Regions from separate parts of the Janthinobacterium salmonicoloratum genome, predicted to be linked through region 1. Evidence: predicted binding sites of a transcription regulator. Region 1 holds the regulator's gene; the other holds the start of a gene.
The links. The regulator FNR, encoded in region 1, switches genes on or off when oxygen is low (the NO sensors DNR and NnrR bind a similar motif). The targets are predictions, from matches to a motif close to TTGATNNNNATCAA.

Region 2: a site for FNR is predicted at 1,920-1,933, ahead of ACQ4WY_RS21080 (glycine-rich domain-containing protein). Genes of this name have one in related genera too.

The regions. Positions count from the first base shown of each region.
Region 1 is NZ_JBNYXV010000002.1:722,902-726,410, forward strand. It holds gene ACQ4WY_RS16430 (response regulator) at 1-1,579, opposite strand, end outside; gene fnr (fumarate/nitrate reduction transcriptional regulator Fnr) at 1,819-2,577, shown strand; gene ACQ4WY_RS16440 (FixH family protein) at 2,581-3,105, opposite strand; gene ccoG (cytochrome c oxidase accessory protein CcoG) at 3,160-3,509, opposite strand, start outside.
Region 2 is NZ_JBNYXV010000004.1:313,706-317,214, reverse strand. It holds gene ACQ4WY_RS21090 (hypothetical protein) at 191-460, shown strand; gene ACQ4WY_RS21085 (hypothetical protein) at 703-942, shown strand; gene ACQ4WY_RS21080 (glycine-rich domain-containing protein) at 1,030-1,803, opposite strand; gene ACQ4WY_RS21075 (CHASE domain-containing protein) at 1,991-3,509, opposite strand, start outside.

The DNA of each region.
Region 1 (3,509 bases):
CGGCCAGGCTGACGGCCACCACCACTTCGCCGCTCTCGGTGAACTTGATGGCGTTGCCGGCCAGATTGACGAGAATTTGCTGCAGGCGCTGGGCGTCACCCACGAGGCGCCGCGGCACGTCGGGCTCGACGGCGATGGCCAGTTCCAGCTCCTTTTCGCCCGCATTCATCGTCATCGTCGTGGCCAGGGTATTCATGACTTCGTCGAGGTCGAATTCGACGGGCGACAATTCCATGCGGCGCGCCTCGATCTTTGAATAGTCGAGCACGTCGTTGAGGATGCCCAGCAGCGACTGGCCTGCCACTCTGACCATGGTCAGATACTTGCGTTGTTCCGTGTCGAGCCTGGTATTGCCCAGCAAATACACCATGCCCAGCACGGCATTGAGGGGCGTGCGGATTTCATGGCTCATGTTGGCCACGAAATCGCTCTTCGCGCGGTTGGCCGCCTCGGCCCGGTCGCGCTCCTGTTCCAGCTCCGCCGCGCGTACTTCGAGTTCCTGCTGCAGACGGTCGCGTTCGCTCATCAGGCCGTTGAACGCTTCCGTCAGTTCGCCGATCTCGTCGCGCTGCCGCACCGGCACGGGGGTGAAACGGCTGCCGCTGGTACGCAGGGCCAGCAGGGTATCGCGCAAGCGCACCAGCGGCGACAGCAGGCGCACGGTGACCCAGCCCAGTACGGCCGCGGCCAGCAGCGAAGCGAGGATGCTCCACAGCACCAGCCGGGACAGCACGCCATCGAAGGGTTCGAAGGCATCGTCGATGGGCAGCGAGGCGGCCAGCAGCCAGTTCACCGATTTCAGGCGCTTGAAGCTGTTGACGGCCGTGATGCCGCGGCTGTTGGTGCTGACCATGCTGCCTTCGCCATCTTCCTTCAGCAACTGGGTGGTCGTCAGGTTGGCGTTCGGCTTGCGCGGCTGCAGCAAACGGCTGGTATCGGGGTGCAGCACATAGCGCGGCACGGCGCCGCGCGTGAGAATGAAGTAATAGCCGCTCTTGCCGATCTTTTCCGAGCGCAGGCGGCCCAGCAAGTTGTCCTTGTACAGGCGCAGCACGCCGATCACGACCCCGGCCACCTGGCCATCGGCGGCCAGCACGGGCGCGACCATCTGCACGATGGGCATGCCGCTCGACTTGCCCAGCATCGGTTCGGTGATCATGGGCTGGCGCGTGCGCAAGACGGTCTGGAAATACTCGCGCTCGGCGACGTTGATGCCGGCGCGCCCCGCCACTTCCGGCATGTCGGCCACGATGGCGCCATGCGCATCGAGCACCAGCACGTCATCGAACAGCACCAGCATCGAGCGGCGCGCATAGTATGCGCGCAATTGGGTGGGCTGGGCGATCAGTTCCGGCGGCTGCTGCCTGGCCGTCAGGGTGACGATCTGCAGCAGCATGCCCAGCTTGTCGTCGAGCTCGGCAGCGGTGCGGCTGATCAGGGATGACTGCTGGCTCAACAGCACTCGGGTGAAGTCGTCGCGCATGTGCTGCAACTGGATCATGGTGACCAGCGCGATCATGGCGATCGAGGTCAGGCTGGTGGCCAGCGCGACTTTTGCTTTAATGCCGAGAGGCTTCATGATTTCCTTTTCAGTACCGGGCGGCACAGGCGGCAGATAATGCTGACGGGAATTTTCCTATCAATGCCTCAGCTTGGCAAGCGCCACCGCATAAATTGCCCGCCCCGTATGGGCTTTTGACGATGTTGCCATATAATTAAAGGCTGGACGTCGTTTATTCGCCGAAATTACGGTGAAATTGGCACACGGCAACCCTGTATGCAGTAAACTTGTTATTGCATTTTATAAAAGGTAATGACATGACTGAAGCGCTACTCACTCCAACCTTGCCCACAGTGAACGTGGAAGCGTTGCGAGCGCGATGCTCGACCTGCAGCATGCATCAATTGTGCCTGCCGATGGGCCTCGATGTGGGCGACATGGACAGGCTGGACCAGATCATCGGCCGCCGCCGCAAGGTCGCGCGCGGCGCCTCGCTGTTTCGCATCGGCGACTCGTTCCAGAACCTGTATGCGATTCGCCTGGGGCACTTCAAGACGTACCAGATCAATCCTGGCGGCGAAGAGCAGGTGACGGGTTTCCAGATGGCCGGTGAATTGCTGGGCATGGACGCCATCAGCGCAGACCGCCACCACTGTAATGCGGTGGCGCTGGAAGACAGCGAAGTATGTGAAATTCCGTTTTCCAGCCTGGAACAATTGCTGGGCAATATGCCGACCCTGCTGCGCCATTTTCACCGCATGATGAGCCAGGAAATCACGCGCGAGCAAAGCGTCATGCTCTTGCTGGGCAATATGCAGGCGACGCAGCGCTTTGCCGCCTTCATCGTCAACCTGGCCTCGCGCTACGAGGCACGCGGCTATTCGGGCAGCAATTTCCAGCTGCGCATGTCGCGCGAGGAAATCGGCAACTATCTGGGCCTGACCATCGAGAGCGTCAGCCGTCTGCTGTCCAAATTCAAGAAGGAAGGCTGGCTGCGCGTGTCGAACCGCGAGATTGAAATCCTGCAGCCGGCCAAATTGAAGGCCATTACGGCCGGTACTGACGTCTGCAAATAAGCTTTACAGCTCTGCGTCAGCATGCAGCGCGATGCTGCGCTGCAGTGGCCAGGTCCAGATGCCTGACAGGCGCCACTCGCGTTTGTCGTTTTCCACCAGCACTTGCCAGCGGCTGCGTTCGAGCATCGGCAGCGCTACGGAAAAATTGCCGGCCGCATCGGGCTGCACCAGCAGCTTGATATCCTTTTCCGGCAGGGTCGCATGCGCCAGGTGCAGCTGCAGCGGCGCCTGATAGGCCTTGCCGAAGCTGTGCACGGAACCACTGAGGCTCGCCTGTGCCACGTCGTACGACAGGCTCGTATCCATCGCCAGGTCGCTGGCGATCGTGTCGCGCTTCAAATCCTGGTTGATCGCTTTGCCCTGCTTGTAATAATCGCCCACCACCAGCGCATCGGGCTGCGTAAACGCGATATAGCCCATGAAGCTGCCGACGACCACGGACAGGCCGGGGCCGATCATCAGCAGCCATGGCCAGCGATGCTTGTACCACGGTGCAACGGGTGCTTGCAGTTTCAGACTGTCGGACATGATATTTCTCCTGTTTAATCAGCCAGTCCCCATGCGGGGACCGGCCTTCCTACATTAGCGCGGTACGATGAATACCGCGCTTTCACGCACATGCAGCGATGGGTCGTCCAGCGAGTGCAATTCGATCGCAATCTTGTTCGAACCCTTCTCGCCGACGCCGTGCGGTACGCGCAGGCGGATCGGCCAGCCCAGCGTTTCCGTCGGCTGCAAGGTCACTTCTTCACGCGTCAGCAAGGTCAGGCCCGGCAAGCCGGAAGCGCTGATTTTAAAATGCTGGGTTTGCTCCGACGTATTCATGATCTGCAAGCGGTAGACGTTTTCGATCATGCCGTCCTCCACTTCGCGTCCCATCGAACCGCGGTCGCGGATCACGTCCATTTTCAAGGGCGTGCGCAGCGCCAGCG
Region 2 (3,509 bases), on a different contig from region 1:
GCTGGTGACGTGAACATGGAGCATGGGGCAGTGCAGGCTTCGGTGCAACACCGGGGCTTTGCTACTTGATGCAGCGCAAACGCGCCATGGCACGCTGACGATATGGTGAGCAATGTCGTCACGCGTTTCAGCTACTTGTGGCGGGCTCTACAAATAGAGCGACGCTGTTTCCCGTCAGCAGGAGCGAGCCATGCAAGCGAAGAGTCACCCCAGCAAGGAACAGGTGCGCGCCTATATGCGGCGCCGCGAACATGCGCTGCAGCCGCCACCACCACCCGATGAAATTCGCCGGCAACTGGCCTGGTGCCGTGGTGATGCCATCCTTGGCACTTGCCTGCTTGCCGCCCCGGCCGGCGTGGCCGCGCAAGGTTGGCATTTATCAGCAGAAATGGCCCGCCTGGGCACGCTCATGACGATTGCCTGGCTCATGCGTAGCGGCGTCCCTCATTGTAAAAATTGATGACGTGCAGCAAATTTTTCCGATTTGAGTTATCCTCTAGCACATTCCAAGTGCGTCAATTCTCTTCAATTATCACAATTTTGCTTTAAGTTACGCAAAAATCAACAATAGCGTGTATTATATTGTTTGCGGCGTAAAAGCCGCATAAGTGATGGCGCTTTTTAGTGTGTTTACCCTGAATTATTGCAGAAGAGACATTCGGTTTTTTCTTGCTTTAATACAACAAGTACGGATTTTTGATCATGTCTCTCAAACAAATTACCTCTTTGCCTACCTACAACCCGAATCGCGTCCTCGATGCGATCATCGACAAGCTGCAACTGAAAAATGATGCCGCCTTGTCGCGAGCTCTGGAAGTGGCGCCACCTGTTATCAGCAAGATTCGTCATAACACCTTGCCGATCGGCGCCACGATCCTCATCCGCATGCATGAAATCAGCGATTTCAGCATTCGTGAATTGCGCGAGTTGATGGCTGCCTAAGAACGCCTGACAGACGGTAAACTGAGAGGTGCCGTCTGGGTAAGTCAGGCTTGCCGCGTGCGGCAGCCACATCTGTTTTCCGCTTTTCTATTGCGGGTCGCGGTTCAGTACCGGACGATCGACATAGAAACGCCCCATTTCCTGTCCAGTCGAGGACGACTTGACCACCGCTGCGCTCAGTGAGGCAGGCGCGCTGGAAAAGGCGGTGTTGGCAGCCCCGGTCGCGCGGCCCGAATACGCCGTCGCCTGTACCGCTGCACTGGAAAACGCCGTTTGCACGGCCCGGCCCGAGTACGCTGTCGCCTGTACCGCGGCACTGGAAAACGCCGTTTGCACGGCCCGGCCCGAGTACGCTGTCGCCTGTACCGCTGCACTGGAAAACGCCGTTTGTACAGCCCGGCCCGAGTCTGCCGTCGCCTGCACCGCCGCACTGGAAAACGCTGCTTGTACGGCACGTCCCGAATACGCCGTTTCTGCGCGGATATAATCTTCCCCGAACGTTTGCTCATACAACTGCTTCATGCGCTCGCCCACGCGATGGTGCGCCGCTTCGTCGTCTTCGCCGCGCAGGCCGATGTACGGGAAGTGATGCAGGAAGTAACCGAACACCTGTTCGCAGTCCGCCGCATATTTCAGGGTATCGAGGATGTGGTAGTGCCAGAAGGTATCGACGTCCATCAGTGGCGCCGTTTCTTCTTGGGGAAACTGCTTCATCAGGATCAGGAAGCGGCGGTATTCGAATTCCACCGCATTCGCTTTTTCCAGGCTCCATCCTTCGCCTGACTCCCGGTGCATCAGCTTGACCTTGATCGCGTCCAAATTCAAATCGGCAATTGCCTTGAAACTATCGTTCGTATCCATGAATGTCCTTTGGTAAAGAGCGTTGTGGGAAATACGGTGAAACAAGGGATAGCGGTCGGTGTGTACTCCTGGTAAGTAGTCGAGGGATGCCTGACCCATGGCGGGCGGGCGCTGAGTTGTTCTACATTAATATTGCATCTTATTACAAAATATGCAAGCTGAGCTTGCTTCAAGTGGGGCGCGCCTGTCAGGCGCTGGACCTGCTTTCTTCCTGGTAGGGAAACGCGGTGGCGTCCGCGCCCAGCGGCACGCTGACGTGCACGCTCATGCCGGCGCCGGGGCTACTTTCGATGTAGAAAGTGCCGCCCAGCAACTTGATGCGCTCCTCTATCCCCACCAGGCCAAACGAGCCCAGCTTGTTGCGCCCGTCGATGGCCGCGCCCACGCCGTTGTCGCTGATGCTCATCGACACCGTATCGCGGCATTTTTCCAGCTTGACTTGCACGCGGCTGGCATAGGCATGCTGGGAAATATTGCTGAGTGACTCTTGCAGGATGCGGAACAGGGCCGTCGCACACTGGTCGCTGAGGCAAATGTCGTCATGGCTTTCGCTCACTTCGCAGGCGATGCCCGTGCGCTGGCGGAATTGCGCCACCTGCCATTCGACGGCCGCATTCACGCCCAGGTCCAGCACGGTAGGGCGCAAGTCGTTGATGATCTGCCGCACGCTCTTGATGGTGGCGTCGATCTGCTCCAGGGTCGAGCGGGCGCGGGCGTTCAGGCGCGGGTGGCGGCGCTGCGTGCGCGAGGCCAGCATGTCGGCATCGATGCGCAGCACCAGCAGGTTTTGTCCCAGGTCGTCGTGAATTTCGCGCGCGATGCGCTTGCGCTCTTCTTCCTTGATCTGGTCGGCGTGGGCCGCCAGGCGGCGCAGTTTCTGATGCGACAGCTGCAGGCGGATCTGGCTGGCGCGCAATTCCTCCGTCATGCCCGTCGCCATCTGGATGGCGCGCCGGCGCGACGACGCCAGGGTATGGAACAGCACATACAGCAGCATGGTGCTGGCAAAGCCGATCAGCAGGGCCAGCCAGGGCAGAAAGGCACCGAAGCGCGTATACAGGTCGCTCTTGCGCACGCTGAACAGCGCTTGCCACATGCGGCCATTGTGTTCGATCAGCATCGTGCTGCTCAGGTAACGCCCCGAGTTGCCGGGCAGCCACCATGGCGCATGCATGCCTGCCGTCGTGCTGTCGAAGATGGGGCGCATGTCGCGCGGCAGTTGCAGCGGTTCGCGCGCCTGCGGACCGATATCGAACAGGGTCAGGCGGACGTTGCGTACCGGCATGTCGGCCAGCGCACTGCGCATCATCGTCACCAGATCGTAGCCGATGCCGACGGAACCCTGGTAGGCCGCGCGCCTTTGCTCCATCGTGTCGATCGGCATGCCGGAGCGGAACACGGGCAGGCGCATGGCCATGCCCGTCAACTGCGGCCGGTCGTCCATCGGCACGGGCGCGCCGGAATTACTGATCTGTCCGGAATCGCGTGACTGCGCCAGCGCTTCGGCGACCAGGGGCCGCGAGGCGATGTCATAGCCATACTTTTCCGGGGCGCTGGCAATCGGCTCGATGTACACCAGCACGGAGTAATGGGCGCGCGGGGCGGGCGGATGGATGGCAAACGCCGGATAGCCGTCGCGCCCGGGCGGATGGCCGCGCTGCATGGCTGCTTCGAAGGTGTTGCGCTGCGCATCGTCCAGTTCCTGG